Regions from separate parts of the Streptomyces sp. NPDC101393 genome, predicted to be linked through region 3. Evidence: riboswitches for the same ligand, from Rfam matches in the RefSeq annotation. Region 3 holds a riboswitch; each other region holds the start of a gene.
What was found. Region 3 has a riboswitch for cyclic di-AMP ahead of ACIRQ7_RS19830 (M23 family metallopeptidase). Riboswitches for the same ligand answer to the same signal wherever they lie in the genome.

Region 1 (10,113 bases), on a different contig from region 3:
GCGGCTGAGCACCACGGAGGAGATCCGGCCGATCTTCACGGACTCGGTGGAGGTGGTGGCGTACGGCGAGGGGGAGGTGGCGTCGGCGGCCTGCTCGTCGGTGTGGCTGACGATGAACCGGGTGCCGGTCAGGACCAGGACCGTGACATGCCGGCGGACCTCGTTGGCATCGAAGGTCGTCTCCTGATGGACGAGATACGACACGACGGGCTCGCCGCCCACCGCGGCCTGCACCGCCTCGGCCACGAGGGTCGGGTAATAGCCACTGCGCTCGATCGCCGCGCGCAGCCCCTGAGTCGTCGTACCGGTCTTAGCCATGGGGTCCATCTTACGGGGCGTACAGGGCTGCGGAGACGCCTCGGTCGTCAGTAGACGGGCAGCCGGCGGGGGCCGAGGTCGGTGGTGGCGGGTGGGCGGGCCAGACGGACGGCGGCGCCGAGAACGGAGAGGCCCTGCGGGGCGACGACGACTGGTTCGAGGTCGACGCCGACGACCTCGGGGTGGTCGTCGACGAGCCGGGAGACCCGCAGCAGCAGCTCGGCCAGCGCGCCGGTGTCCACGGGCTGCGAGCCACGCCAGCCGAACAGCAGCGGAGCCGCCCGGATCGATCGGATCTGGTCGGTGACATCGCGGTCGGTGGCCGGGATGAGGCGGTGTGCGATGTCGCCGAGCAGCTGGGAGGGGGCGCCGGCCAGGCCGAAGGAGAGGACGGCGCCGGCGGCCGGGTCGATGGCGGCGCGGATGACCGTGTCGACGCCGCGCGGCACCATCGCCTGGACGACCGGCCGCAGCTCTTCGGGGGAGCCGAGGAAGTCGGTCAGCTCGGTGTAGGTGCGGCGGAGGTCGCCCTCGCCCGCGATGTCCAGGCGGACCCCGCCGAGGTCGGCGCGGTGGCGCAGGTGCGGGGCGGTGGTCTTGAGGGCGACCGGGTAGCCGAGGCGGGCGGCGGCGCGGACCGCGGCGTCGGGATCGGGCGCCGGGAGGGCGGGGCGGGTGTGGATGCCGTAGCGGGCGAGCAGTGCCTCGGCGTCCTCCGGCGGCAGCGCCACGGAGCGGCCCGGGGCGACGCCGGGGGTGAGCCGGTCGAGGAGTTGATCGATGTCGGTGCCGGCGGCCGCCTCCTGGATGTCGTCGTACTCGGGCACCCGGCCCGGTTCGGCGGCGTCCCGGCGCCAGGCGGCATAGCGGACGGCCTCGCCGAGCGAGCGGACGGCGCGCTCGGCGGCGGGGTAGGCGGGGATGCGGGTGCGGGCGGGACGGGGGCGGTGCGGGACGGGGGCCTCGGGGGGCGGCGGTGCGGGGAACAGGACCGGGGGGCGGGACGGGGGATAGGTGGGGCGGGGCGGGGCCGGCGCGGCCCGGTCGGAGGGCGGCTCGGGGGCCTCCTCCGGGGGCAGGGGCGGGTCTGCGTCCTCGCCTCCGGTCCGCCCCGGGTCCGGGGAGCACTCCCCCGGTGCGGCGAGGGTCGCGGCCAGGTCGTCCATCGCGAGGTGGACGACCGTCACCGGCTTCGCGGGATCCGCGGCCGCGGCGCCGCGCAGGGCGGCGGCGAGCGTGGCCTCCTCGCTCTCTCCGGGGGCGGCGGTGTCCCCCTCCCCCACCCAGGGGATGGCGGTGACGACGACGGCGTCGCAGGCATCGCGCGCGAGGGCGTCGGCGAGCGCGGCCCGGAAGTCGTCCGGGGTCGCGGCGGAGGCCAGCACATGGGGCCGAAGCGGCCGCAGCCCTTCGGTCAGGCAGGCGTCGTAGGCGAGCAGCGCGAGGGATTCGGAGTTGCCGAGGATGGCGATGCGAGGGCCGGCCGGCAGCGGCTGGGAGGCCAGCAGCAGCCCGGCGTCGATGAGTTCGGTGACGGTGTCGACGCGGATCACGCCCGCCTGGCGCATCAGGGCGGCGACGGTGCTGTCGGGGATGCGGACGGTGGGGACGGCGTGGCCGGGCGGCGCGGTGCCGTTGTGGCGGGCGCCCTTGGCGACCACCACTGGTTTCACGGCGGCGGTGCGGCGGGCGAGCCGGGCGAATTTGCGCGGGTTGCCGATGGACTCCAGGTAGAGGATGACGACGTCGGTGTCCGGGTCGTCGTACCAGTACTGGAGGAGGTCGTTGCCGGAGACGTCGGCGCGGTTCCCGGCCGAGACGAAGGCGGAGATACCGGCGATGCCGTCGTCACCGGGACCGCGGGCGTGCAGCCCGCTGAGCAGGGCGATACCGATGGCGCCGGACTGGGTGAAGAGCCCGATGCGGCCGGTGCCGGGCATCCGCGGGGCGAGCGAGGCGTTCAGCCGGACGTCGGCGGCGGTGTTGATCAGGCCGAAGGCGTTGGGCCCGATGAGCCGCATGCCGTACGAGCGGGCCTGCTGCAGCACGGCGCGCTGCAGCTCGCGGCCTTCGGGGCCCGATTCGGCGTACCCGGAGGACAGGATCAGCACGCCCTGGACGCCGTGTTCGCCGCAGTCGCGGACGACCTCGGGGACACGGGCGGCGGGGACGGCGATGACCGCGAGGTCGACGGGGTCGGGGATCTCCCGCAGCGAGCGGACGGCCGGCACGCCTTCGGGGTCGAGCCGGTCCGTGCCCTCGGGGAAGGCGTGGTTGACGGCGTGCACGCGGCCCGTGAAGCCGGAGTCGAGGAGGTTGCGCAGGGTGGTGCGGCCCACGCCGCCGGGCGCCCGGCCCGTCCCGATGACGGCGACCGAGCCGGGGGCGAGCAGCCGCTGGACGGAGCGGGCCTCGGCGCGCTGCTCGCGGCCGCGCATCACGGCCATCGACTGCTCCGTCGGCTCGAGGTCGAATTCCAGACGGACGACGCCGTCCTCGAACCGGCGCTGCTGGGTGTAGCCGGCGTCCGTGAAGACCTTGATCATCTTGGTGTTCGCGGGCAGCACCTCCGCGGCGAAGCGGCGGATGCCGCGCTCGCGGGCGACGGCGGCGACATGCTCAAGGAGGGCGGAGGCGACACCGCGGCCCTGATGGGCGTCCTGGACCAGGAAGGCGACCTCGGCCTGATCGTCCTCGGGGTCCTTGGCGGGCAGCCCCTGGTCGTTGATGCGGTCGTAGCGCACGGTGGCGATGAACTCGCCGCCCACGATGGCGGCGAGGCCGACCCGGTCGACGTAGTCGTGGTGGGTGAAGCGGTGGACGTCGCGGTCGGACAGGCGCGGGTAGGGCGCGAAGAAGCGGTAGTACTTCGACTCGTCCGAAACCTGTTCGTAGAAGGAGGTGAGCCGCTCGGCGTCATCGGGGGCGATGGGGCGGATGCGGGCCGTGCCGCCGTCACGCAGCACCACGTCGGCTTCCCAGTGGGTCGGGTAGGCGTGGTCCGGCGACGTCTGCATGCGGACAGCGTACGGCCGGGCACCGACAACCGGCTCGGTATGCGTAGTCTCGGAGAGCGGGGCAGGACCCGGGCGCCGGAACGACCACGGAACCCGGCCCTCCCCGCACGGTCCTGCGCCGGAAGGCCGGGAGCAGGAAGGCCGTGGCGATCGGCTTCCGGACCACTCCGGCACCGTGCGACACTGGTCTAGACAACAGTCACGACTCGAAGGGCAACACCATGGCTGAGCGCCGCGTCAATGTCGGTTGGGCCGAGGGCCTGCACGCCCGCCCCGCCTCGATCTTCGTCCGTGCGGCCACCGCGGCCGGCGTCCCGATGACGATCGCCAAGGCTGAGGGCAACCCCGTCAACGCGGCCTCGATGCTCGCGGTTCTGGGCCTCGGCGCCCAGGGTGGCGAAGAGATCGTGCTGGCCTCCGACGCCGAAGGCGCCGAGGCCGCGCTCGACCGCCTGGCGAAGCTCGTCGCCGAGGGTCTCGAAGAGCTCCCCGAGACCGTCTGAGTCCTTCAGGACCACCCAGCTTCTGCGGCCCCGCAGCGGCGACCGGAAACGGCCGCCGCTGCGGGGCTTTTTCTGTCGCCGGGTGTGGTGACGTACGAAGGGGGCGGATCCGGGTGGGCGGTTCCTTGCGCGCGATTCGTTGCGCGCTTTGCTTGCACGCGTCGCTCGCACGCTTCCGCTACGCGCTTCGGCGGTGCGCTTCTGCAGTGCGCGAACGGGAACCCGCTCCCCCGCGATAAAACTCTCCGGGAAACCGGCCCCTGGGCACCCGCCATTCCCCGGCACGCACCCGGAATGCGGAATTCGCGCACTCCGCAACCGGAAATCCGGAAACGGAAAGCCGGACACCCGAAAGCGGAAAGGGGAAAGGGGAAAGGGGAACAGCCTATAGCTCGCCCCTCACATGCCCTCCGCCCATTCCGTATCTCTTTGTATACGGGGCGATTGTTAATGGCGGGCGCGCGCCGTGTTGACGGGTCGTTTCGCCTCCCTCACCCCGGCCGCGACGGGACGCCGCAACCTGTGGGCCGGAAGGGCGCTCTCGATGTGCGCCGCCATCAGGGAGCGCGCCCGCCCGGCGTCACCCCGCGCCACCGCGTCCAGCAGCGCACCGTGCTCGTCCCACGACTCGGCCACCCGCGCCGACGGCTCCACCGTGTACATCCACTCGATCTTGCGCCGCAGCTGGGTCAGCTGCGCCGTCAGACTGGGGCTGCCGGCCGCCTGGGCGAGCGTTTCGTGGAACCAGCCGTCCAGTTGGCGCAGATCCGCAGGGTGGCCGTGGCCGGATCGCTCGCGCCCCAGGCGCACCAGACCGCGCAGCACCTTGAGGTGCGCCGTGCTGCGCCGGACGGCCGCGCGGGCGGCGCCCAGCGGCTCCAGCAGGGCGCGGATCTCCAGGAGGTCGGCGGCCTCCTGCTCGGTGGGCTCGGCGACGCAGGCACCCGCGTGATGGCGGGTGGTGACGAAACCCTCGGACTGCAGGGTGCGCAGCGCCTCACGGACCGGCACCCGGGAGACGCCGTAACGCGCGGCCAGGATGTCCTCGATCAGCCGGCTCCCCGGCACGAGCGCGCCGGAGACAATGTCCTCGCGAATCGCCGTGCACACCGCATGCGCGGAAATATGGCCTCGCATCGTCCGTGCCTCCGCCGCAATCCCGGGAAATGGCCGCCGACCGGCGACTATTTCCGTGATTCTATTCGACCGGGACGGATTTTTGACGGGCTCCGGTTATTCATGGATATCTTTTGGCCAAGGGCGTGCGCCCACACACCTGCCGCTGCCGCGCGGCCGACCCGGCCTGCCCCCGATGAAGCCCCGCCGACGACGAAGCCCCGGCCGGGGCCGGGGCTTCGGGGCTTCGGGGGGACGTGCGGTGCGTGCGGTGCGTGCGGTGCGGGACCGTCAGACGTTGACGCCGTGTGCGCGCAGGTACGCGATCGGGTCGATGTCCGAGCCGTAGTCAGGGCCGGTGCGGGCCTCGAAGTGGAGGTGCGGTCCGGTGACGTTGCCGGTGGCGCCGGAGAGCGCGATCTGCTGCCCCGGGGTGACGCTCTGCCCGACCGAGACGGAGAACGACGACAGGTGGCCGTACTGGGTGTACGTACCGTCCTTCATCTTGATCACGACGTTGTTGCCGTACGCGCCCCCGTCGCCGGCCTCGACGACGGTGCCGGCGCCGACGGCGTGCACGGTGGTGCCGGAGGCGGCGTGGAAGTCGATGCCGGTGTGGCTACCGGAGGACCACAGTCCGCTGGAGGCCTGGTAGCCGGTGGAGACGTAGGAGCCGGCGACGGGCGCCACGAAGGTGTTGAGGCGCTTGCGCTCCTCCTCGCGGGCCGCGCGCTCCTTGGCCTCGCGCTCCTTCTTGGCCTTCGCCTCGGCCTTCTTCTTGGCCTCCTCGGCGCGCTGCTTGGCCATCTCGGCGACCTTGCGGGCCTCGGCCTCGGCCTTCGCCTGCGCGGCGGCGGCCTCGGCGTCCGCCTGCTGCGCGTCGGCCTGCGCGGCGATCCGGTCGGCGAGCTCGTCGCCCACCACGACGGCCTGCGTCAGGCCGGTGTCGTAGGTGGGTGCCTCGTCCGTGGCGGCCAGCGCCGGCGAGGCCACGGAGGCGACGACGCCGGAGGCCGCGAGGGTGGCTATGCCGGCGATGTTGCGGGTCGTACGAGCGGTGCGGCTCGCACGGCGGTGCTTCCCGGTGGCACGGGTGAACGCCATGTGCTGGCTTGTCCTTTCCTTCCTTCTCGCCTACCGGGTTAGCTGACGGGTTCGGAGCAGGAAGGTCTCCTACGGGCTCCTCCGAAGAGGGGTCCGATTCACCCCAGGGGACATGTGGGTCCCCGGCTCCCCTGGCTCGCGCCGTACGGGGACTCGGCGATGACTGTCCGGTGCCACGGTTGCGGCGTACGTCTGACGAACAGCCGGACTGACGCTAATCGGGACATCTTTCAATCGGCAAACAGAACCGTCTCTTTGTGCCGTACGCCACAGGAGCACCACGCAACCAGCCGCTGCATTCCGGACATAAAGGGGATCCCGTGGCGTCCATACGCCACGGGATCCCGAATAACCCGATATGACCAGGGGTCACCAGCGCCTGCCGGACCGTCTCTCCGGCCGCCGGCGCCCGCCCCAGGGGTCAGCCGCTGACGACCGTCACCTCGCCGATGCCCAGCGCCTTGACCGGCTCGGCGATCTGCGCCGCGTCGCCCACCAGGATCGTCACCAGCCGGTCCCCCGGGAAGGCGTTGACCGCGGCGGCGGTCGCCTCGACCGTGCCGGTGTCCACCAGCCGGGCGTACAACTGCGCCTGGAAGTCGTCCGGGAGGTGCTGCTCCACCTGGTCGGCGAGCGTGCCGGCCACGGCCGCGGCGGTCTCGTACTTCAGCGGCGCGACCCCGACGAGGTTCTGCACGGCCACATCCCGCTCGGCGTCCGTGAGGCCCTCCGCCGCCAGGGTGCGCAGCACCTTCCACAGGTCCTCCAGCGCCGGCCCGGTGGAGGCGGTGTCCACCGAGCCGCTGATGGCGAGCATCGCGGCGCCCGTGCCGTCGTCGGAGGAGCGCAGCACCTGGCCGAAGGCGCGCACCCCGTAGGTGTAGCCCTTCTCCTCGCGCAGCACCCGGTCCAGACGGGAGGTGAGGGTGCCGCCCAGGCAGTACGTGCCGAGCACCTGCGCGGGCCAGACACGGTCGTGGCGGTCGGCCCCGATGCGGCCCAGGAGCAGCTGCGTCTGGACGGCGCCGGGGCGGTCCACGATCACCACCCGGCCGGTGTCGTCGGCGGTGATCGGCGACGGCTTCAGCGGCTCGGCGGTGGAGCCGGTCCACGCGCCGAGGGTGTCGGCGAGCGCCCCGTCCCGGTCGACGCCGGTGAAGTCGCCGACGATCACGGCGGTGGCCGTCGCGGGCCGCACATGGGCGTCGTAGAAGGCGCGGACGGCCGCGGCGTCGATGCGCTCGACGGTCTTCTCGGTGCCCTGACGGGGCCGCGACATCCGGGACGTGGCCGGGAACAGCTCCTTCGAGAGCGCCATCGCCGCACGCCGCGCCGGGTTGGCGAGCTCGTGCGGGATCTCGTCGAGACGGTTGCGAACCAGCCGCTCGACCTCGCTCTCGGGGAAGGCAGGGGCACGCAGCGCGTCGGCGAGCAGGCCGAGCGCGCGGCCGAGGCGGGATGCCGGCACCTCGAGGGAGACCCGCAGCCCGGGGTGGTCGGCGTGTGCGTCGAGGGTGGCGCCGCAGCGCTCCAGCTCGGCGGCGTACTCCTCCGCGTCGTGCTTGTCGGTGCCCTCGGACAGCGCCCGCGCCATGATCGTGGCGACGCCGTCCAGACCCTCCGGCTCGGCCTCCAGGGGCGCGACGAGGTTGATCTCGACGGCGACGACCTGCTGGCCGGGGCGGTGGCTGGTCAGGAGGGTGAGCCCGTTGGCGAGTTGGCCGCGCTCGGGGGCCGGGAAGGCCCACGGCTTGGGCGCGCCGCCCCGGGGCTGGGGGTGGAAGTCCATGGTGCTCACGGGGGATTCCGCGCCGGCGGTGAGGTCGCTCACTGGGCCGCCTCCTCTGCGTTGTGGTCAGTGGTCCCGGCAGCCGCGTCGGCCGGTTCGGTGGGCTCGTAGACGAGCACCGCGCGGTTGTCGGGGCGCAGCCGGGCCTTGGCGACCGCCTGCACCTCCTGCGGGGTGATCTCCAGGACGCGGTGTACGGCGCTCAGCGCGAGCTGAGGGTCGCCGAACAGGACCGCGAAGCGGCACAGTTCGTCGGCCCGGCCGCTGACCGTCGCCAGGCGGTCCAGCCATTCGCGCTCCAACTGGGCCTGCGCGCGCTCCATCTCCTCCGGGGTCGGACCCTCGGCGGCGAAGCGGGCCAGCTCCTCGTCGACCGCGCTCTCGATGCCCGGGACCTCCACGCCGCCGGACGTCTTGACGTCCAGCCAGCCGAGCGACGGCGCGCCCGCCAGCCGCAGCATCCCGAACCCGGCCGCGACGGCGCTGCGGTCGCGGCGCACCAGACGGTTGTAGAGACGCGAGGACTCGCCGCCGCCCAGGACGGTCAACGCCAGGTCGGCGGCGTCCGCCTCACGGGTGCCGTCGTGCGGCAGACGGTAGGCGGCCATCAGGGCACGGGAGGGGACCTCCTCCTCGATGACCTCACGCAGCTCGGCGCCGAGGACCTCGGGCAGCGTGCCGTCGCGCGGCGGCTGCTTGCCGTCGTGCGAGGGGATCGAGCCGAAGTACTTCTCCACCCAGGCCAGCGTCTGCGCGCTGTCGATGTCGCCGACGATCGACAGAACGGCGTTGTTGGGCGCGTAGTACGTACGGAAGAACGCCCGCGCGTCCTCCAGGGATGCCGCGTCCAGATCCGCCATCGACCCGATGGGGGTGTGGTGGTACGGGTGGCCCTCCGGGTAGGCCATGGCCGTCAGCTTCTCGAAGGCCGTGCCGTAGGGGACGTTGTCGTAGCGCTGGCGGCGTTCGTTCTTGACGACGTCGCGCTGGTTCTCCATGGACTCGTCATCGAGCGCGCTGAGCAGCGAACCCATGCGGTCCGCCTCCAGCCAGAGCGCGAGCTCCAGCTCATGGGCGGGCATGGTCTCGAAGTAGTTGGTGCGCTCGAAGCTCGTGGTGCCGTTCAGCGAACCGCCGGCGCCCTGGACGAGCTCGAAGTGGCCGTTGCCCTTCACCTGGGCGGACCCCTGGAACATCAGGTGCTCGAAGAGGTGAGCCAGGCCTGTACGGCCCTTGACCTCGTGTCGGGAGCCGACGTCGTACCAGAGGCAGACCGCCGCGACCGGGGTCAGGTGGTCTTCGGACAGCACCACGCGCAGGCCGTTGGCCAGCCGGTGCTCGGTCGCTGTCAGGCCGCCGGAGCCGGCTTGTTCTGTGGCCGTGTGACCCATGGGCATGTACGTCCCTTCGATCCGCTTGCGAGGAAGTTCTGTCACTGTATGCAAGCGCGTCGGCATCTGGCGAAGTTCCCGTCCGAGCAGCCCCGTACGGGCGCCGCGGTTCGGCACCTCCGGGGGCCGAAGGGGGAGTCGCGGTCGGCGTTGTCAGTGGGGCGGGACACAATGGTCCGCGTCAGACTCAGGCAGACTCACGGGTCGATCCACCAGTTGATCGGTCCCACAGCTGGTTCTCCCCACAGCCGGCTGACCCACATCGGCAGTAGACGCAGCAGAAGGAGCCGCAGCCGCGATGGCCCGCCGCAGCACGAAGACCCCGCCGCCGGACGACTTCGAGGAGAGGATCCTCGACATCGACGTCGTCGACGAGATGCAGGGTTCCTTCCTCGAGTACGCGTATTCGGTCATCTACTCACGCGCCCTGCCGGACGCCCGCGACGGTCTCAAGCCCGTGCACCGCCGCATCCTCTACCAGATGAACGAGATGGGCCTGCGGCCCGAGCGGGGTTACGTCAAGTGCGCCCGGGTCGTCGGCGAGGTGATGGGCAAGCTCCACCCCCACGGCGACGCGTCCATCTACGACGCCCTCGTGCGCATGGCGCAGCCCTTCTCGATGCGGCTGCCCCTGGTGGACGGTCACGGCAACTTCGGCTCGCTGGGCAACGACGACCCGCCCGCCGCGATGCGGTACACCGAATGCCGGATGGCGTCGGCGACCTCCCTGATGACGGAGTCGATCGACGAGGACACCGTCGACTTCGCACCGAACTACGACGGCCAGGAGCAGGAGCCGGTCACGCTCCCCGCGGCGTATCCGAACCTCCTGGTCAACGGCGCGTCCGGCATCGCGGTCGGCATGGCGACGAACA
Region 2 (10,113 bases), on a different contig from region 3:
TCACCGCGATGACCGCCATCTACGACACGATGCGCTTCGTCTCCTGCGACATCGAGACCGTCTGCCTGGGCCAGGCCGCCTCCGCCGCGGCGGTCCTGCTGGCCGCCGGCGCCCCCGGAAAGCGGCTGGCCCTGCCGGGCGCCCGGGTCCTCATCCATCAGCCCTCGTTCGGCGAACCGGTGCAGGGCCAGGCCACCGATCTGCAGATCAAGGCGGACGAACTGCTGCGCACCCGCGCCCTGCTGGAAGAGATGCTGGCGCGGCACACCGGGCAGTCCCGCGAACGGATCGCGGCCGACATCGAGCGCGACACGATCTTCGACGCCCCGGCCGCCAAGGAATACGGCCTGATCGACGCGCTCACCCGTACCCGCAAGCAGCCGTCGCCCGGCGCGCGGTGAGCCCGGATGCTACCCCCCGAACTGCCGCCGCTGCCCGCGCTGACGCGGGCCGAGGGAGATCTCATCGACCGCTATCTGGAGGTGATCGACCTGCTCGGCCGCATCAACCCGGCCCGTTGCGACGGCACCTACAGCAGCCTGCGGGCCGCCCAGGCCCTGGTCGGCAGAGCCACCGCGCTGCGTGATGCGCTGACCGTGATGCACGACCGCGGCGAGAGTGAACTGCATGCGGCGACACTGACCCGCGCGCTGCGGGTCTTGGGCGGTGAACGCCGCACCCGCCTGCTGACGGTCCCGGCGCCGCCCGACATCTGAGGCGACACAGTCCCGTCCGGCCCGCACGTACGGCGTAGCGTCCGTGCCTGCCATATGGGGGCGGCGAATTGCGTTGGGCGCACGCACTTCGTGCGGCACTTCATGTTTCGCCGCTGGTCCCGGGGCCGGAAGCCCCCTTCGAACTACCCCAAAAGGGACGTTTGTAACCAATCAGCCCAAATGTGGCGAATCTCACATAGGGCATTTTCAACTCGGATTTCGGGTGCGCGGTGCGTAACGATCCCTCCGACGACAAGACCCCGCCACAGCGACGGGGCGGTCCGGACGGGCGCCTTATCCTGCCGCCGTCCCGGATGTCCGGTCGACGCTGATGGATCGGCAGGAGCGGAGGACCCGAGCACGACGGGGCCACGGCCGCCACGGCCGACGGGCTCCTTGGGGTGAAGCCGTACGCAAGGCCGGGCATCTTCGCCTGCCCGAACCCGACAGGTCATCCTTCGCAGGCGGCTGACGAAGGGTCGCGCATGACCATGCGCATGTATGTGCCGAATCTGCTGGCACGAGCCGGCATCGTTTCCGCCCTCACCCTGGCCACCGTCGCGGGCACCACACTCGCCCCAGGAGGGACCACGGGCGCCGACGCGGCAGCCGTATCGGCCAAGGCGCTGCGGATCGCCGCCTCCAAAGAGGGCTCCCCCTACCAGTACGGCGCCATAGGACCACGCCGCTTCGACTGTTCGGGGCTGATGCTGTATTCGTTCCGGCGGGCGGGCAAGGCCCTGCCCCGTACGGCGACCGGTCAGTACCGTCGCACCCGGCACGTGCCGGCCGGCTCCCGCAGAACCGGTGACCTGGTCTTCTTCCATGCGGGCAAGGGCATTTACCACGTCGGCATCTACGCGGGCAGCAGCCAGGTCTGGCATGCGCCGAAGCCGGGCACCGTGGTGCGGCTGGAGAAGATCTGGAGCCGCTCGGTGTCGTACGGACGGGTCGGCTGACCGTACGGGCGGCGGGGCGTGCGGTGCTGACGGCGCGGGCGCCGGTCATCAGGCCAGCGCCAACTCCACCAGGAGGACGCCGCCCAGCACGGTCAGCAGCGCGCCCGTCGTGGCCTCCAGTGCGCGGGCGACCGTGGGGCGACGCAGCAGGCTGCCCAGCCGGTCGACGAGGAGGGCGACGGCGGGGAACCACACCAGGGCCATGGCGACGACCATCGTTGCCAGCAGCAAGGTGCGGGGCAGCGCGGGCCGGTCCGCGGGAACGAACTGCGGGAGCAGGCTGAGGAAGAGCACCGGCGCCTTGGGGTTGAGCGCATTGGCCAAAAAGCCCTGGCGCAGGCTCGCCGCGGTGCCGAGGCGGTGCGCCGGCACCGCGGCGTCCCCGCCGTCCTGCCCGGCGGACTCGGCGTCCCCGCTTGCCGCCGGGCGGCGGGCCGCCGCGATCAGCGCGCGCGACCCCAGGTACAACAGGTAGCCTCCGCCGAGGAGTTGGACCGCACCGAAGAGCGCGGGTACGGCGACGAGGACGGCCGCGAGCCCGGCCACCGCGAGCGCCGTGTGCACCAGCAGTCCGCCCGCGACGCCGACCGCGGCGGCCACCCCCGCCCGGCGCGAGTCGAGGGCGTTGCGCACCACGACCGCGAAGTCCGCGCCCGGCATGGCGACCATGCCCGCGGCGACTCCGGAAAAGGCGATCAGCTGTCCGTCCATGCAGCCAGCTTCGCCGGTCGGAGCCTTTAATGGGTATTGGCAATCTTCTTGGTCTGCCTGAAGAGGTTCTTATATGTACGACCCCACGCGGCTCGCTGCTCTGGTGGCGGTGGCGGAGGCCGGGTCGATCACCCGCGCCGCCGCCCGGCTGGGCTACACCGCGCCCGCGCTCTCGCAGCAGCTCGCCAAGCTGGAGCGGGAGGCCGGGGCGGCACTGCTGGTGCGCCACCACCGGGGCGCGCGGCTGACCGCGGCCGGGGAGCTGCTGCTCGTACGGGCCCGGCGGGTGCTGGACGAGCTGGATCTCGCCCGGCACGAGCTGTCCCGGCTGACGGGGCTGTCCGGTGGCCGGCTGCGGGTGGGCACGTTCATGACCGCCGGGACGCATCTGCTGCCGCCCGCGCTCAGCTCGTTCCGGCGGGCGCACCCCGATGTGGAGCTGAGCGTCACGGAGTACGTACCGCCGCTGGGGACGGCTGCGGTGGCGCTCGGCGAGGTGGATCTGGCGCTGACGCATGCGTATGTGCCGGGCGAGGTGTCGTCCGTCCCGGACGGGGTGCGGCTGGAGCCGCTGCTGACCGAGGAGCTGGTGCTCGTGACGGCCCCCGGGCACGCCCTCTCGGCGGGGAGCGGGCGGCTGCCGCTGGCCGCACTCGACGGGCAGCCGCTGGTCAGCATGGCGCCGGCCAACCCCAACCGGCGCGAGGTGGAGGAGGCGCTGGCGGCGGCCGGGGCGAGCGTGGCGGTGCGCTGTGAATCGCCGAGCTACGCGGTGGTGTGTGCGCTGGTGAGTGCGGGGCTCGGGGTGGCGGTGGTGCCGGAGATGATGGCCACCGGCTCGGTGACCCCGCTGGGGATCCGCCACCTGGACCGGGCCGAGCTGCACCGTACGATCTCGATCGCCTACCGCCCCGGCGGCGGCACCCCGGCGGCCGACACCCTGCGGGCCCTGCTGCACGGGGCGTTCACCCGGCACTCCCCCGCGCAGTGACGCGCGCGCTCAGGGCAGCACGAGGGTCCACGGCATCGCGATCCACACGGTCTTCCCGCCGGACGCGGTGGGCACGACCGTGAGCCGCCCGCCGGATTCCGCGGCGAGGAAGCGGATGATGACCATGCCCCGGCCGTTGTCCTGCTGAACCGCGGCCGGCAGCCGTTGGGGCCAGCGCGGACAGCTGTCGGTGACGCCGATGCGCAGCTGCTCATCGCGCTCCAGCCGCATGTCGACGGTGAACGTCGGTGACTGCCCGAAGGTGTGCTGGACGGCGTTGGTCGCGAGTTCGGAGACGATCAGGCGGACGGCGTCGGCGGTCCCGGTGTCGGCCGGCAGGCCCCATTCGCCGAGCACTCGCAGTACATGTCTTCGCGCGACGATGACCGAGGCCGGGTCGCTCGGCAGTGTGAGTGAGGATTCCTGGTGGTCTGCCATCGCGACGCCGTCCCTTTCCCGCCGAGGTCCGATTCCGGCGCATCCGCCGGGAAATCGAGATGCCGGTCGGGACACCGTTTCGGCCTCGGAATACTGCTTTGCGCCAGAGTGCCACCCAAGCTGCCGGTGTGGTGGTCGATCCACCAAGATATATATAAATCTGTCGCTCGAAGCGGTGAACTCTGCTACGCGAGAACGTATTTGAGCGCACGGATCCGAAACCAGGACCGACGCCGGAACCCACGCGCGAGGCTTCCCTCGCCAGGAGGCTGTATGCACAACGGAATCGCGGTGCGCCGCCGCAAATTGGGCGCGGAGTTACGGCGCCTGCGGTCCCTCACCGGGCTCACCAGCGGTGAGGCGGCCCGGCTGATGGGCTGGCACCAGTCGAAGGTCAGCCGCATCGAAACCGGCCGCAGCGGGCTGCGCCCCTCCGACGCGGAGCGATTACTCGACGCGTACGGCGTGACCGACGACGCGCTGCGCACGCTCCTCACGGCGCTGTGCGGGCGCGGCGCACGCGGCGCCCGCACAGCGGCCCGCCGGGAGTGGTGGCACGCCTACGGCGAGCTGCTGCCGCCCGCCTACCGCGATTTCCTCAGTCTGGAGGCGGAGGCCGCACACGCCCGTACCCTGGAGACGATGGTGGTTCCCGGGCTGCTGCAGACCCCCGACTACGCCCGTGCGGCCACCGCCGCCGCGCTGACCGGGCTGCCGCAGGAAAAGATCGACGCCCTGGTGGAGGTGCGGATCGCGCGCCAGTCGGTGCTGCGGGGCTCCCGTCCGCTGGAGGTGTCGGCGGTGCTGGACGAGGCGGTGCTGCGGCGGCCGGTGGGCGGTCCCGAGGTGATGGCCGCCCAGGTGCGGCATCTTCTGGAGATGTCCCGGCTGCCGCATATCCGTTTACAGATCATGCCGTTTTCCGCGGGTCCCCATATCGGCATCACCGGGCCTTTCGTCATCCTCTCCTTTCCGCTCACCCCGGACCTGGATGTGGTCGTTCTCGACCATTTGGTGAGCAGTCTCCATCTCGCACGGAAAGAAGAACTCAGGGCGTACGGCGACGCTTTCGCCACTCTGCGCGCGGACGCCCTCCCGTACGCGGAATCGCGTGAGGTCCTGGCCCGGTTCGCGGGCCTCCAGCGGGACGACGGCAGCGGATGAGAGCGCCCGGCCGGCGCACCGCCCTTCAGCGGCGGTCGGGCGCCGTGGCCACGATCGTGCCGACGGCCTCGTCGATCTGCGCGTCCGTCAGGTCCGCGCGGGCGGTGAGCCGCAGCCGGGAGATCCCGTCGGGCACGGACGGCGGACGGAAGCAGCCCACCTGGAGGGAGGCCTCGCGGCAGTCGGCGGCCCAGCGCACCGCCTGCTCCGGGGACGGAGCGCGTACGGAGACCACCGCGGCGTCCGGCCGGACCGCCGTCAGGCCCGCCGCCGTCAGCCTGCCGTGCAGCGCCCTGGCCACCTCCCCGGCCCGCGCCGCGCGCTGCGGTTCGCGGCGCAGCAGCCGGAGCGCCGCGAGCGCGCCACCGACGGCCGCCGGCGCGAGTCCGGTGTCGAAGATGAACGACCGGGCGGTGTTGACCAGATGCTCGATGACCCGGGCCGGGCCCAGCACGGCGCCGCCCTGGGAGCCGAGCGACTTGGAGAGCGTCACGGTGGCCACCACATCGCCGTCGCCGGCGAGCCGGGCGGCCGACAGTGCGCCGCGTCCGCCCTCGCCCAGCACCCCCAGCCCGTGCGCGTCGTCGACGACGAGCCCGGCGCCGTACGCCCGGCAGGCCTCGGCGAGGGCGGGCAGCGGCGCGGCATCCCCGTCGACCGAGAACACCGAGTCGGTGACCGCCAGTGCCCGCCCGTCGTGCCCGGCCAGCGCCGTGCGTACGGCTTCCGGACCGGCGTGCGGGACCACCGCGGTGCGGGCCCGGGAGAGGCGGCAGCCGTCGATCAGGGAGGCGTGGTTGCCGGCGTCGGAGACGATGAGGGTGCCGTCTGAGGTGAGGGCCGTGACGGCCGCGAGGTTCGCGGCATAACCAGAGGAAAGCACCAGAGCCGCCTCGAAGCCGCAGAATTCGGCGAGTTCATGCTCCAGCCGGGCGTGCAGCTCGGTGCTCCCGGTCACCAGCCGGGACCCGGTCGCGCCGGCGCCCCAGCGGTGTGCGGCCTGTGCCGCGCCCCGCGTGACCTCGGGATGGCGGGCCAGCCCCAGGTAGTCGTTGCTCGCCAGATCCAGCAGCGGGGACTCCGCGGGACGGGGCCGCAGGGTGCGGACGAGACCGGCGCGCCGGCGCTCGGCGCCCGCCGCGTCGATCCAGTCGAAGGCCGCACCGCGCACATCCCGCGGGGCCCCCTGGCCCGGCAGCGCGGGCGGTGCCGGCAGGGCGTCGTGGACCTGCGGCGGGGCGGAGTCCTGCAGCATCGGCATCCTTCTCGATTGTTGGCTGTCGATAGACGTTAGCGGTCGTTCCGCCAGGCCACGGTGTGGCGATACACACACCCCGATCCGTCGTCGTTGTGGGAATCCTCCTTGGCCGGGGGCGGTGGCGTAAGCAAGGATCAACGCCATGGACCTGCTGAACACACTGGTGGACAAGGGGCTGCGACGTGAGTTGCCGACCCGCGAAGAGGCGCTCGCCGTGCTGGCGACGTCCGACGACGAACTGCTCGATGTGGTGGCCGCGGCCGGGAAGGTACGCCGCCAGTGGTTCGGGCGGCGGGTCAAGCTCAACTATCTCGTCAACCTGAAGTCGGGCCTGTGCCCCGAGGACTGCTCGTACTGCTCCCAGCGGCTGGGCTCCAAGGCCGAGATCCTCAAGTACACCTGGATCAAGCCCGATGACGCCTCCAAGGCGGCCGCCGCGGGCGTGGCCGGCGGCGCCAAGCGCGTCTGCCTGGTCGCCAGTGGCCGCGGCCCCACGGACAAGGACGTCGACCGCGTCTCGCAGACCATCTCCGCCATCAAGGAGCAGAACGAGGGCATCGAGGTGTGCGCCTGCCTCGGTCTGCTCAGCGACGGCCAGGCCGGACGGCTGCGCGAGGCGGGCGCCGACGCGTACAACCACAACCTCAACACCTCGGAAGCCACCTACGGCGACATCTGCACCACCCATGACTTCGCCGACCGCGTCTCCACCGTCCAGCAGGCCCAGGCGGCAGGCATGTCGGCGTGTTCCGGGCTGATCGCCGGCATGGGCGAGACGGACGAGGACCTCGTCGACGTGGTCTTCGCGCTGCGCGACCTGGACCCCGACTCCGTCCCGGTCAACTTCCTCATCCCCATGGAGGGCACCCCGCTCGCGGGCGAGTGGAACCTCAACCCGCAGCGGGCGCTGCGCATCCTGGCGATGGTCCGGTTCGTCTGCCCGGACTCCGAGGTACGGCTGGCCGGCGGCCGCGAGGTGCACCTGCGCAGCCTGCAGCCTCTCGCCCTGCACCTGGTCAACTCCATCTTCCTCGGCGACTATCTGACCAGTGAGGGCCAGGCGGGCAAGGACGACCTCGCGATGATCGAGGACGCCGGCTTCGAGGTCGAGGGCGCCGAAACCACGACGCTCCCTCAGCACCGCAGGGCGGCGGACGCGGCCGCAGATGACGCGGACGCGGGGCAGCCGGCCGGTGCGGCCGAAACGCTCGCCGCCACCGTCCCCGCCCCCACCGAGGAAGCCCGCCGGAACCTCGTCTCGGTACGCCGCCGCGGCGCCGGCACCGACCTCCCGCCCAATGCCTGATCCGCTCACCCCCCGCGAACTGCTCGCCCTCGACCGGCAGCACGTCTGGCACCCTTACGGGCCGATGCCCGGCCGGTCCGAGCCGCTGCTGGTCGAGTCGGCGTCCGGCGTGCGCCTGCGCCTGGCCGAACCGGTCGAGGGCCAGGGCGAGCTGGTGGACGGCATGTCGTCGTGGTGGTCGGCGGTGCACGGCTACAACCACCCGGTTCTCAACGACGCCGCACGCGGCCAGTTGGACCGGATGAGCCATGTGATGTTCGGCGGGCTCACCCACGAGCCCGCCGTACGCCTGGCCAAGCGGCTGGTCGACATCACCCCCGAGCCGCTGCAGCACGTCTTCCTCGCCGACTCCGGATCGGTGTCGGTCGAGGTCGCCGTCAAAATGTGCCTCCAGTACTGGCGGTCGGTCGGACAGCCCCGCAAGCAACGGCTGTTGACGTGGCGCGGCGGCTATCACGGCGACACCTGGCAGCCGATGTCCGTCTGCGACCCCGACGGCGGAATGCACGAACTGTGGCAGGGCGCGCTGCCGCGCCAGATCTTCGCCGACGCACCGCCGGCCGGCTTCGACGCCGCGCCCGACGAGGCGTACGCGGCGCATCTGCGCGACCTGATCGCCCGGCACACCGATGAGCTGGCCGCGGTCATCGTGGAGCCCGTGGTGCAGGGCGCGGGCGGGATGTCCTTCCACTCCCCCGGCTATCTCCGGGTGCTGCGGGAGGCCTGCGACGCGCACGGCGTGCTGCTCGTCTTCGACGAGATCGCGACCGGCTTCGGCCGTACCGGCACCCTCTTCGCCGCCGAACAGGCCGCCGTCGCACCGGATGTGATGTGTGTCGGCAAGGCCCTGACCGGCGGCTATCTCACCCTGGCGGCGACGCTGTGCACGACCGCCGTCGCGGACGGCATCTCCCGCGGCGACGTGCCCGTGCTGGCCCACGGCCCGACGTTCATGGGCAACCCGCTCGCCGTCGCCGTCGCCGACGCCTCCATCGGCCTGCTGCTCTCGTACGACTGGGCGCAGGAGGTCGCACGGATCGAGGCCGGCCTCCGGGACGGTCTGGCCGCGGCCCGGGACATCCCGGGGGTGCGGGACGTCCGCGTCCTGGGCGCGATCGGAGTCGTGCAGCTCGACCACGAGGTGGACATGGCCGCGGCGAGCCGCGCCGCGATCCGAGCGGGAGTCTGGCTGCGCCCGTTCCGGGACCTGATCTACACCATGCCGCCGTACATCACCGGCGACGACGATGTGGCCCGGATCTGCGCGGCAGTCGGCGCGGCGGCCGAGGCGGGCTGACCTCGGCCCACCTCCCCCGCCTCACCCCTTTCACCCCTTTCACCCCTTTCACCCCTGCACCCCCTCACCATCGTCATCAGAGAGTCGGAGGCCACCATGTCGGTGCTCTTCGTGACCGGCACGGGCACGGAAATCGGCAAGACCATCAGTACCGCCGCCATCGCCGCCACGGCGCTCGGCCAGGGGCGCTCGGTCGCGGTGCTCAAGCCGGCGCAGACCGGTGTCACCCCCCACGAGGCGGGCGACGCGGCCGAGGTCGAGCGGCTGGCCGGCCCGGTCACCACCCTCGAACTGGCCCGCTATCCGGACCCGTTGGCCCCCGCGACCGCGGCACACCGGGCCGGTATGCCGCCGGTCACGCCCGCCGGGATCGCCGAGGCCGCCGCCAAGCTCGACGCCTCGCACGATCTGGTCCTGGTCGAGGGCGCCGGCGGCCTCCTCGTACGCTTCGACGCCGAGGGCAACACCCTCGCCGACGCCGCGCGGCTGGCGGGCGCGCCCGTCGTGGTGGTCGCGCAGGCCGGCCTGGGCACGCTCAACGCCACCGCGCTGACCGCGCTGGCCCTGCGCACATACGGACTCGAATCCCCCGGCGTGATCGTCGGCAGCTGGCCCGCGGTCCCTGACCTCGCCTCCCGCTGCAACCTCGCGGACCTTCCGACCGCCGCCGGTGCCCCCCTTCTCGGCCTGGTCCCGGAAGGCTCCGGCGCCCTGCCGCCGCACGACTTCCGCGCGGCGGCCCCCGGCTGGCTCGCGCCTGCCCTCGGCGGGTCGGGCACCTGCGACGGCCGGGGTCCGGGCCCCGCCGGCACGGCCTGATCCGCCCCACGACGCCCTAAGCCGTCTCGTGTCCGGCGGTTCCGTTGATCCTCTCGATCGCCTGGCGGGCCTGGTCCCCCGGGGAGCGGGCCGACAGGGAGGTCGGGGTGGCGGAGGCCGTGGGCACCGCGGTGGGCTGGGACCGCTCCTGAGGCGGCAGTTTGGCGTGGGCCGCGGACTGCCGGGTGCGCAGCCGGTGGCCGGCCGCCTCGTCGAGGGTCACCGGGCGCTGGAGCTGGGCGGCGAGCCGTCCGGCTTCCTGCCCGAGGGCGGCGACGTCCTCCCACTGCAAGCGGAGCACCAGACGCACTTCGGCGTCTCCGTCGGGCAGGGCGTGCAGCTGGGGGTTACTGGGGTCGGTCATGAGCCCGTCCTCACGTCTCGGATCGATGCCCCGCAGGGGAGCGCCCGCTCTTGGCCCGGAGCGGACAGTGAGTGATACGGGGATGCGGCG
Region 3 (10,113 bases):
GCTGCGGCGGTCGGGATCTGTCCGGCTTCGGCCTCCAGCTGCGGCCCGGCCCGGGGCCCCAGCTGCGGCCCGGCCCGGGCCGCCCGCCTTTGCGGGCCTTCCCGATCACCCCTACGGATCACCATCACCGGATCACCGTTGCCGGATTGTCAGTGCTGACCGTCATGATGGAGTACGTCGTCGGCGATGACGGATGAGTCCGCGACCATGGGCGGTCCGGCAGTCATGCGGTTGGGGAGGTGCAGTGGCGGCGTACGACTGTGACGTGCTGGTGATCGGTGCCGGCATCGTCGGTCTTTCCACGGCCCGTGCGATCACGCAAGCCGCGCCAGGCACCCGTGTCGTGGTGCTGGAGAAGGAGCCGGGACCGGCCCGCCATCAGACCGGGCGCAACAGCGGAGTGATCCACAGCGGCATCTATTACCCACCCGGATCGCTCAAGGCCCGCTTCGCCCTCCAGGGGTCCGCGGAAATGGTCAAGTTCTGCGCCGAACACGACATCCCGCACGAAGTCACCGGCAAGCTGATCGTCGCCACCGACCGCCGTGAGCTGCCCCGGCTGCACGGCCTGATCCAGCGCGGCCGCGAACACGGCCTGCCGGTCCGCGAGCTGGGTCCCGCCCAGATAGCCGAGTACGAGCCCGAGGTGCGCGGCCTGGCCGCCATCCATGTCGGCACGACCGGCGTCTGCGATTTCGCCGCGGTCGCCCGCAGCTTCGCCCGCCTCGCCACGGACGCCGGCGCCGTGATCGCCTACGGCTCCGAGGTGACCGCCATCGGCCGCCGCCCCGGCCGCGTCGCGGTCCGTACGGCCGACGGCACGGTCTATCGCGCCCGCGCGCTGGTCAACTGCGCCGGTCTGCACTGCGACCGGATCGCCCGCCTGGCCGGCGACCCGCCCGGTATGCGGATCGTGCCGTTCCGCGGCGAGTACTTCACCCTGGCCCCCGAGCGCGCCGCTCTCGTCCGCGGCCTGGTCTACCCGGTCCCGGACCCGTCGTTCCCGTTCCTCGGCGTGCACCTCACCCGCGGCATCGACGGCGCCGTCCACATCGGCCCCAACGCCGTCCCCGCCCTGGCCCGCGAGGGCTACGACTGGCGCACGGTCCGCCCCACCGAGCTGGCCGGCACCCTGGCCTTCCCCGGTTCCTGGCGGATAGCCCGCCGCCACTGGCGCTACGGCGCCGGTGAACTCCACCGCTCACTCTCCCGGCAGGCCTTCACCGAAGCGGTCCGCCGTCTCCTCCCGGCCGCCCGCGAGGACGACCTCGTTCCGTCCCCGGCCGGCGTCCGCGCCCAGGCCGTCCTCCCCGACGGCACCCTCGTCGACGACTTCCTCTTCGCCGAGTCCCCCGGCATCATCCACGTCCTCAACGCCCCGTCCCCCGCGGCCACGGCCTCCCTCCCCATCGGCCGGGAGGTGGCGCGGCGGGTGCTGGGGGTGGTGGGGTGAGACCTCCCGCGACGGTCCTCGGCGCCCGCCGTCCGTAGAATCGACGCACTGTGTCCGAGAATCCCGTCACCCCCGAAGCCGCCCGCCCCGACCCCGACGTCGACGCTCCGGTGGGCACCGCACCGCACGCTGCCTCCGTGGCGGCTGCCGCCCGCCGCCGCACCGAGCCGATGTTCCCCGACGGGACCGGCCCCGCCGCCGACCCCGCCGGGTCGCATCACGAGCGCCGTATCCGCTCCTTCCAGCCCCGTCGCAGCCGTGTCTCGCCCAGTCAGGCCGACGCGCTGCGCCGCCTCTGGCCGAAGTGGGGCCTGGACATCGACGGTCTCTCCCGGCTCGACCTCGACGCGTTCTTCGACGGTCTGCCGGTCGTGCTGGAGATCGGCTTCGGCATGGGTGAGGCCACCGCGCAGATGGCCGCCGCCGACCCGGACACCGGCATTCTCGGCTGCGACGTGCACACCCCCGGCCAGGGCAACCTCCTCGGTCTCGCGGAGCGGAACGGCCTGTCCAACATTCGGGTGGCCAACGGCGACGCGATCATCCTGCTGCGCGAGATGCTCGCGCCCGCCTCGCTCGCCGGGCTGCGCGTCTATTTCCCCGACCCCTGGCCGAAGAAGCGCCACCACAAGCGCCGCCTGATCCAGCCGGAGTTCCTCACCCTGGTGACGACCCGGCTCGCGCCCGGCGCCCTCGTGCACTGCGCGACCGACTGGGAGCCGTACGCCGAGCAGATGCTGGAGGTGCTCTCCGCGGAGCCGACGCTGGAGAATCTGCACGACGGGTACGCGCCCCGGCCGGACTTCCGCCCGCTGACCAGGTTCGAGGGCCAGGGCCTGGACAAGGGGCACGTCGTCCACGACCTCCTCTTCCGCCGCCGCGCCACGTAACGACCGCGCGCACGGGCGGACACTCGCCCCAGCGCGCGCACGGGCGGGCGGGCCCAGGAGATCGCGTCACGCCGAGGGATCTCCTCGTTCATCTCCTCGTTCCTCGCCTCGTTCATCGACCCGTTCCTCGCCGACCGCGCGCCTCGTTAGGGTCGATGGGTGTATCCGTCCGACCGCCCGTCCCCCTCCCCGTCCCCGTCACCCCCGCCCCTCCCCGCGTACGCGCCCGATCCCGCGCTGCACACCCGGGTCGGCGGCGTGGGCGGCGGTAGCTGCGTCCGCCGGCACCGCCCGGCGCCCTGGCACAGCACTACGGTCCGGGCGATCGCCGTGATCTCCCTGCTCGCCCTCTCCGGCGTCATCATCATCGGGATCGTGCGCCGCGAAACCGGCACCGAGGGCTTCCTGGTCGGCCTAGGCCTCGCCGTCTTCCCCGTCCCGCTGCTCATCGCGGCCTTCTGCTGGCTCGACCGAATAGAACCCGAGCCCTGGCGCAACCTCGCGTTCGCCTTCGCCTGGGGCGCCTGCGCCGCCACCCTCGTCGCGATACTGGCCAACGGCCTCGCCACCGACTGGCTGGCCGCCAACCTCGCCTCCGTGTCGCCGTCCGACGCCGAGACCTGGGGCGCGACCGTCGTCGCCCCCGTGGTGGAGGAATCGGTCAAGGCCGCCGCCGTCCTGCTCCTCTACCGCTTCCGCCGACGGGACTTCGACGGCATCACGGACGGCATCGTCATCGCCGGCATCGCCGCCACCGGCTTCGCCTTCACCGAGAACATCCTCTATCTGGGCAACGCCTTCGGGCAGGACCGGTCCCTGGGCCACTTCGGCCTCGACTCCCTCACCGCCGGCACCTTCTTCCTCCGCATCATCATTTCCCCCTTCGCCCACCCCCTCTTCACGATCCTCACCGGCATCGCGTGCGGCGCCGCCGCCACCCGCTACCCCCGCCGCCACGCAGCCCGGATCGCCCTCGTCCTCCTGGGCCTGCTCACCGCCGTACTCCTGCACGCCATCTGGAACGCCGCCTCGTCCCTCGGCGACGACGGCTTCCTCACCGTCTACGGCCTCCTCATGGTCCCCGTCTTCCTCACGGTCACCGGGCTGGCCATCTGGACCCGCCACCAGGAACTCCAGTCCCTGCGCGGCTACCTCGCCCCGTACATCACCGCCGGCTGGCTCACCCCCACCGAACCCACCGCCCTCTCCTCCCTCAGAACCCGCGCCCTGGCCCGCGACCTGGCCCACCAGAGCCACGGTCCCACCGCCGCCCGCGCCGTCACCGAATACACCGCCCTCGCCACCGCCCTCTCCTTCCACCGCCGCCGCGCCCACCTGACCGGCCCCGGACCGGACTTCACCACCCGGGAACAGCAACTGCTGCTGGCCCTGTGGCACCACCGGGAGTGGGGACGGGCGGCGCTGGAGGGGGCGTGGGCGAGCAGGTTCGGGGCAGCGGTCCCACCACAGCCGACGTCCCCGGCATCTCCTCCGGGCGACCGGAACCACTGAGCGCTCCTGGCCCGCCGGCACAATGGCCCTGTGCCCGCCACGCCCTCGTCCCCCGGCGTCTCCGCTCGCATGAGCCTCCAGGCCCGTCGGGACACCGGACCCGAGATGGCCGTACGACGTCTGCTGTACGCGTCCGGTCTCCGGTATCGACTGCAACGCCGCGTGCCCGGCTACCCCCGCCGCACCATCGACATCGCCTTCCCCGGACGCAAGATCGCGATCTTCCTCGACGGTTGCTTCTGGCACGGCTGCCCCGAACACGCCACCCGTCCCAAGGCCAACGCCGACTGGTGGCGCAAGAAGCTCGACGGCAATATCGCCCGTGACCGTGAGACGACCGAGCATCTCGTGGAGGAAGGCTGGACGGTTCTGCGCTTCTGGGAACACGAGGACCCGGCGACGGTCGCCGGGCGGGTGACGGACGAGGTCGCCGCCGTACAGCGGCGCCGTCGCTGAACACCCGGGGTGCGGCTTTCGGGCATCGGGCTCCCGCTGTCCTGATCGGGCTCGCGCGGCAGGGTCCTGATCGGGCCTGTGCGGCAGGGTGGCCTTGTTCTTCGCGGCCCATCCCGTGAAGAGCGCGTCCGCGGATGTCTTCAGTGCGCCCTCCCCCACCCCACACGTCGCCGATCGCGTCTCGCTCTCCCCGGACGGCCGCGCCGATCCGCCGATGGGGCCCGCGCGTAGGCTCGGTGACGGTCTTTGTCCGCGATGTGGAGGTTTCCGAGATGGTCGGCGTACCGGCAGGTGTGGTGGCGGCAGGCGGGCTGGTGGCCGGTTACGGCGTCGCCCGTTGGACGAAGAAGCGGCCGTTGGGTGGGGTGGCGCTTGCGGCGGCCGGGGCCGTGGCGGCGCGGGGGTGGCAGCGGAAGGCCGGTGGGGCTGCGGCGGCCGCGCTCAGTGGGGCCTACGTGGCGGCGTTCGCCGGGTCGCATCCGTTGGCGAAGAAGATCGGGGCGTGGCCCTCGGTGTGCGCGGTGGCCGGTGGGGTGGCGCTCGCCTCCTGGGTGGCGGTCGACCGCCGGCCGTAGGGGCGGGTCGGGGGCCGGGCCGCGTGGACCCGACCCCCGGTTGGTGCCCGCACGTGTGGCGGGTCCGCAGGTGTGGCGTGCCCGCAGGTCTGGCGCGCCCCCCGGCGTGCCCACCATCGTGGCGTGCCCGCCGGCGTCGCGTGCCCGTACGTGCAGAGTGGGCGGCAGGTTGCTACGCGGATGCCTCGTTCAGCAGCGTGAGTTCGGCCTCGGTGAGGGTGAGGTCCGCGACGGCGAGGAGGGACGGGAGCTGGGCGGCCGTGCGGGCGCTGGCGATCGGGGCGATGACCGTGGGGCGGGCCGCGAGCCAGGCGAGGGCGACGGTGGCGAGTTCGGCGGCGTGGGCCTGCGCCACCTCGTCGAGGGCCGCGAGGACCCGCGGGCCGCGGTCGGTGGCCAAGTACTCGCCGGCCTTCGACGAGCGGGCGCTGTCGACGGCCGTTCCCGGGCGGTACTTGCCGGTCAGGAAGCCGGAGGCGAGGGCGTAGTACGGGACCGCGGCCACACCGTTGCGGGCAGCCACGTCGGCGAGTTCGCCTTCGTAGGTGTCGCGGGAGACCAGGTTGTAGTGCGGCTGGAGGGCGACATAGCGGGCCAGGCCCTCGCGGCGGGAGAAGTCCAGGGACTCGCTCAGGCGCGCGGCGGAGATGTTGGAGGCCGCGATCTCGCGGACCTTGCCGGCCCGGACGAGGTCGTCGAGGGCGGTGAGGAACTCCGGGACCTCGACCGACTCGTCGTCGTAGTGGGTGTAGTAGAGGTCGATGTGGTCGGTGCGCAGGCGCGCGAGCGACGCGTCGACGCCGGCCTTGATCGTGGCGGCGGAGAGGCCCTTGAAGTCCGGGTGGGCGCCGACCTTGGTGGCGATGACGATGTCGTCGCGATTGCCGCGCGCGGCCAGCCAGTTGCCGATGACGGTCTCGGATTCGCCGCCCTTGTTGCCCGGCACCCAGGCGGAGTAGACGTCGGCGGTGTCGATGAAGTTGCCGCCGCCGGCCACATACGCGTCGAGTACGGCGAAGGACTCCGCCTCGTCGGCCGTCCAGCCGAAGACGTTGCCGCCGAGGGACAGCGGCGAGACGGAGAGCGAGCCGAGCGGCTTGCGGGCGGTGCCGGAGGGGCTTGCGCTTCCGGGGATGCCGGAGCTTCCGGAAGGCGTGGCCGGGCCGGTGGAGTGTGTGGCGGTCATGCGTGGTTGCAGCGTCGGGGCGGAGGGAGATATTCCCCCGCCGCCCCCAACACCGCACATGACAGCGGTCGTCCCGGGCCAGTCGGCATCAGACGTTGACCCGTGAGTGTCAGACCTCGGCCCCCGGGCGTCAGGCGCTGACCCGTCGGTGTCAGACGTTGACCCGCGGGCGTCAGACGCTGCCCCATCGGTGCCAGGCATCGACCCCGAGGCCGTCAGACGCTGACACCCGTCGGTGTCAGACATCGTCCCCGGGACCGTCAGACATCGCCTCCGAGTCCGTCAGACGTTGACCCCGTGGTCGCGCAGCCACGGCATCGGGTCGATCGGGTCGCCGGACGCCGGGCGGACCTCCAGGTGGAGATGCGGGCCGGTGACGTTGCCGGTGGCGCCGACGCGGGCGATGACGTCGCCGGTGTTGACCTTGCCGGAGGTCTTCACCATGGAGGACAGGTGGCAGAACCAGAGTTCGGTGCCGTCGTCCAGGGTGAGGACGACGCGGTAGCCGTACGAGCCGGCCCAGCCCGCCTGTGTGATGGTGCCGGAGTGCACCGCCTTGACGGGGGTGCCGGTGGGTGCGGCGAAGTCCTGCCCCGTGTGGTCCGCCGACCAGCGGTCGCCGGCCTGGCCGAAACTCGCGGTGAGGGTGTACGAGGAGACGGGCGCGAGGAAGCTCTTCGCCAATTCGGCGAGGCGCTCGGCCTCCGCCTTCTCGCGGGCTGCTTCCTCGGCCTTGCGCTTGGCTTCCACCTCGGCCGCCTTCTTGCGGGCCGCGTCCTGCTCGGCCTGCTGATGATTCGCGGCCGCGTCCTGCTCGGCCTGCTTGATGGCGGCCGCTTCCGCGGCCTCGCGCGCTTCTTGTTCGGCGGCGCCCTGCTGCGCGTCGGCCTGCTGCAGGATGCGGTGGCGCAGCGCCTCGCCGGCGTCCTTGCCCCCTGCGGCCTCGTCCTGGCTGAGGCCGGCCCGGGAGAGCGGGCCGGCGGCGGCAGGTGACGCAGCGGTGGCGGAGTCGGGGCCTGCGGCGGCAGCGGTGCCGGAGCCGGGCTCGGCGTCCGTACCCGAATCCGGGCCGGCGTCGGAGTCGGCCTCCGAGTCGGAGTCGGATATGAGGGTGCCGATTCCGGGGAGGGACGCGGCGTCCGGCATCTTGTCGGCCAGGTCGTCGGCCATTCCGCCGAGGTCCGGCATCGAGATCGGGGCCGGCGGGCGGTCCTCGGCCGTCGCCATTCCGCCGGCGCCGACCGCCGCGATGACGCCGACGCCCAGGACCGTGCCGCTGCGGGCGAGTCCGCCGCGCTGCTTGATCACCTTGTGCTTGCCGCGGACGGGGCGGAGGGACTCCTCGGTGGGATTCCACTCCCCCAGCGACCCGCCGTCAGCACCCTCGTCATTGCCATTGCCCGTGGCGACATCGTCGTCATGGAGGCCGAGGCCGGGTGCGGCGCCGTGGAAGGAGGCGTTGAAGGGGCCTCGGTCATCGAGGTCGTAGCCGGACGGAGCCTCGGGGGCAGGCCTGTTGGACGCCACGGGGGCGCACTCCTTTCCTTCCTTCACGCCTACCGGGTTAGCTGACGGGTTCGGAGCAGGAAGGTCTCCTACGGGCGCCTCCGGCGAGAGGCGTCCGATTCACCCCAAGGTGGTGGTTCCCCGGTTCCCTTGGCGCAGTTCCCAGAAGGTGCAGACATCCATGAGCTGTCTGACGTGCACGAGTGGCGTGACGCAGACGGGTGGCGTGACGAATGACGTGGAGAGTGACCTGTGGTGCGGGAAGTGCGCATGCGGGATTCGGCGTTGGCCGCGCGGTGCCGCCACTTGCGACGGCTGGGACGACCGCGCTGCGTTATCGGACAGTAATAGAGATGGCATCCGAATTCCAAGCGTTCCCGCGAAACAACAGGTATTGCGCACAAGCTTTGGCGTGGACTTATGCGCCCACTGGCACGCCAAACCGGGCGAGTTGGCCGCGGCTCGCCAAACGGCCCCGCGGCGATTGTGCATGAGTCGTTATGCGGAGGGGTGCCCATCAATTACGGAGAGTGAGAGCAGTAACGTCGGATCATGGTCGTCAACGTCGTCAACGTGGTCACCAACGCGCAGGCAGTGGCGGATCGGTACGCGGAGTTCTCCTGGTGGCAGGCGCGCGGGCGCTCTCCCGCCCACGAGGAGCTGACCGCACGCATCAGCCAGGACGCCGAGTACTGCGACCTGCTGTCCGGGGCGCTGCCCGTTGGTGACAAGCAGCAGCCGGACCTCCTCCTGGCCGCCGTCCGCTATCTCGACGGCCCGCACGCCGAGCAGGGGCCGCACGGCGAGGCCGCGTACGGACGCTGGCGCGAGTGGACGATCCGGCACTGGGACGAGGTCCGCGCGGTGATCATGCGGCGCTCCGCCCGTACCGACGAACCGGCCCGCTGCGCCACCCTGCTGCCGCTGCTCGCCCGGCTGCCGCAGCCGCTCGCGCTGCTGGAGATCGGCACCTCGGCGGGGCTGTGCCTGCACCCCGACCGTTACCGCTACCGCCACCACGATCGCTCTTCGGCCGGGTACGACGACGGGGTGATCAGCGGTGCCCCGCAGAGCCCGGTGACGTTCGCCTGCCGTACGAACGGGGAGCCGGCAGGAGCGGTCCGGGCGCCTGCCGGGACGGCTGGGGCAACGGCGCTCGGGACGGCTGCCGAGGCGGCCGTCGAGGAGGCGGGGAGACCCTTCGCCGCCCCCGAGGTCGTCTGGCGCGCGGGTATCGGCCCCGACCCGCTCGACCCGGTCGCCGACGCCGACGATCTCCGCTGGCTGCAGGCCCTCGTCTGGCCGGGCGACGGCGAGCGCGCGGCCCGGCTCGCGGCGGCCGTCGAAGCGGTACGGCCGTTCCCCCGCCCCCGCATCCGGCGCGGCGACCCGGTCGACGAGCTGCCCGCGCTCGCCGCCGAGGCGCCGCCCGAGGCGACGCTCGTCGTCTTCCACACCACCGCGCTGGGCTCCCTTCCGCCCGCCCGCCGCGAGGAGTTCGCCCGCGTCGTACGGTCCCTGCTCGCCGCGCGGCCCAGCCCCGGGCACTGGATCTCCCACGAGCACCACACCGTGCTGCCGTGGATCACCGCGCCGGCGCACCGGTCCCTGCGGCCGGAGGACAGCCACCTGCTGACCCTCGCCCTGGACGAGCACCCGGTCGCGCTCACGGGCCGGTACAGCGAAGCCGGCCGAGCCGACGCGTACGGCCGGGACGGCCGGTTCGGCCAGGAAGGCGGAGACAGCCCGCACGGCGAATACGGCCAATACGGCCAATACGGCCAATACGGCCAGACCCTGTACTGGCTCCAGGAGGAGAAGAGCGCAGGCGCGGCGGACCGGAGCGAGGACCGGACCGCTCAGCTCGACGACTAGGACCTGAGCCGAGATGCCAGGCCCTGGAACGACGTCCCGGATCCGGCCTGCCCTCAGCCACCCAACGGCCGCTGGACCGCCAGCAGCGCCATATCGTCGACCGGGAGCCCGCCCGTATGCCGCGCCACATCGGCGGAGAGGGTGTCCAGGAGGTCGTCGGGCCCCGCGAAGTGCCGTCCGCGCAGCCGGGCCTGCGGGTCGTAGAACCGGCCCGCCAGATCGCGGGCCTCGGTCACCCCGTCCGTGAACAGCAACAGCAGGGATCCGGCGGGGAAGAACGTCTCGTCCGCCCGGTCCGGCCACCCCGCCACGTCGCTCAGCCCCAGCGGCAGGGCGGGCGATACAGGAGCCAGCTCACGGAGGCCGCCGTCCGGCGCGAGCAGCAGCGGCGCCGGGTGGCCGCGGTTGAGGACGCGCAGCACGGAGTGTTCCTTGGAGGGAATCTCGGCCAGTACGGCCGTGGTGAACCCCTCGAACCGGTCGAGCCCTTCGCGCCGCCCGCCCTCCCGTTGGAGGGCCCTCTCCAGCCGGCCCGCCACCGCCTCCAGCGTCGCCTCCTGCTCCGCCGCCTCGCGGAAGGCGCCGATGACGATCACCGCGGCCTCGACCGCCTCCAGGCCCTTGCCCCGTACGTCGCCGACGATCAGCCGTACGCCGTGC

Region 1: linked by a shared signal. The riboswitch ahead of ACIRQ7_RS20355 (M23 family metallopeptidase) and the one ahead of ACIRQ7_RS19830 (M23 family metallopeptidase) in region 3 are both predicted to bind cyclic di-AMP.
Region 2: linked by a shared signal. The riboswitch ahead of ACIRQ7_RS10010 (C40 family peptidase) and the one ahead of ACIRQ7_RS19830 (M23 family metallopeptidase) in region 3 are both predicted to bind cyclic di-AMP.

What each region holds. Positions count from the first base shown of each region.
Region 1 covers NZ_JBIWNU010000006.1:114,532-124,644, reverse strand. Annotated here, with positions in the region: gene ACIRQ7_RS20375 (DUF5998 family protein) at 1-318, opposite strand, end outside; gene ACIRQ7_RS20370 (GNAT family N-acetyltransferase) at 366-3,335, opposite strand; gene ACIRQ7_RS20365 (HPr family phosphocarrier protein) at 3,557-3,838, shown strand; gene ACIRQ7_RS20360 (GntR family transcriptional regulator) at 4,286-4,975, opposite strand; gene ACIRQ7_RS20355 (M23 family metallopeptidase) at 5,246-6,058, opposite strand; cyclic di-AMP (ydaO/yuaA leader) riboswitch at 6,071-6,227, opposite strand; gene ACIRQ7_RS20350 (M16 family metallopeptidase) at 6,480-7,847, opposite strand; gene ACIRQ7_RS20345 (M16 family metallopeptidase) at 7,886-9,238, opposite strand; gene ACIRQ7_RS20340 (DNA topoisomerase (ATP-hydrolyzing) subunit A) at 9,537-10,113, shown strand, end outside.
Region 2 covers NZ_JBIWNU010000003.1:25,197-35,309, forward strand. Annotated here, with positions in the region: gene ACIRQ7_RS10000 (ATP-dependent Clp protease proteolytic subunit) at 1-401, shown strand, start outside; gene ACIRQ7_RS10005 (hypothetical protein) at 408-716, shown strand; cyclic di-AMP (ydaO/yuaA leader) riboswitch at 1,033-1,198, shown strand; gene ACIRQ7_RS10010 (C40 family peptidase) at 1,202-1,675, shown strand; gene ACIRQ7_RS10015 (LysE family translocator) at 1,724-2,386, opposite strand; gene ACIRQ7_RS10020 (LysR family transcriptional regulator) at 2,460-3,377, shown strand; gene ACIRQ7_RS10025 (ATP-binding protein) at 3,387-3,815, opposite strand; gene ACIRQ7_RS10030 (helix-turn-helix domain-containing protein) at 4,089-4,979, shown strand; gene ACIRQ7_RS10035 (8-amino-7-oxononanoate synthase) at 5,005-6,234, opposite strand; gene bioB (biotin synthase BioB) at 6,380-7,543, shown strand; gene ACIRQ7_RS10045 (adenosylmethionine--8-amino-7-oxononanoate transaminase) at 7,536-8,840, shown strand; gene bioD (dethiobiotin synthase) at 8,937-9,659, shown strand; gene ACIRQ7_RS10055 (hypothetical protein) at 9,676-10,023, opposite strand.
Region 3 covers NZ_JBIWNU010000005.1:715,099-725,211, reverse strand. Annotated here, with positions in the region: gene lhgO (L-2-hydroxyglutarate oxidase) at 245-1,453, shown strand; gene trmB (tRNA (guanosine(46)-N7)-methyltransferase TrmB) at 1,504-2,343, shown strand; gene ACIRQ7_RS19850 (PrsW family intramembrane metalloprotease) at 2,503-3,855, shown strand; gene ACIRQ7_RS19845 (very short patch repair endonuclease) at 3,925-4,311, shown strand; gene ACIRQ7_RS19840 (hypothetical protein) at 4,584-4,886, shown strand; gene ACIRQ7_RS19835 (aldo/keto reductase) at 5,059-6,072, opposite strand; gene ACIRQ7_RS19830 (M23 family metallopeptidase) at 6,355-7,599, opposite strand; cyclic di-AMP (ydaO/yuaA leader) riboswitch at 7,611-7,744, opposite strand; gene ACIRQ7_RS19825 (DUF2332 family protein) at 8,131-9,453, shown strand; gene ACIRQ7_RS19820 (PP2C family protein-serine/threonine phosphatase) at 9,507-10,113, opposite strand, start outside.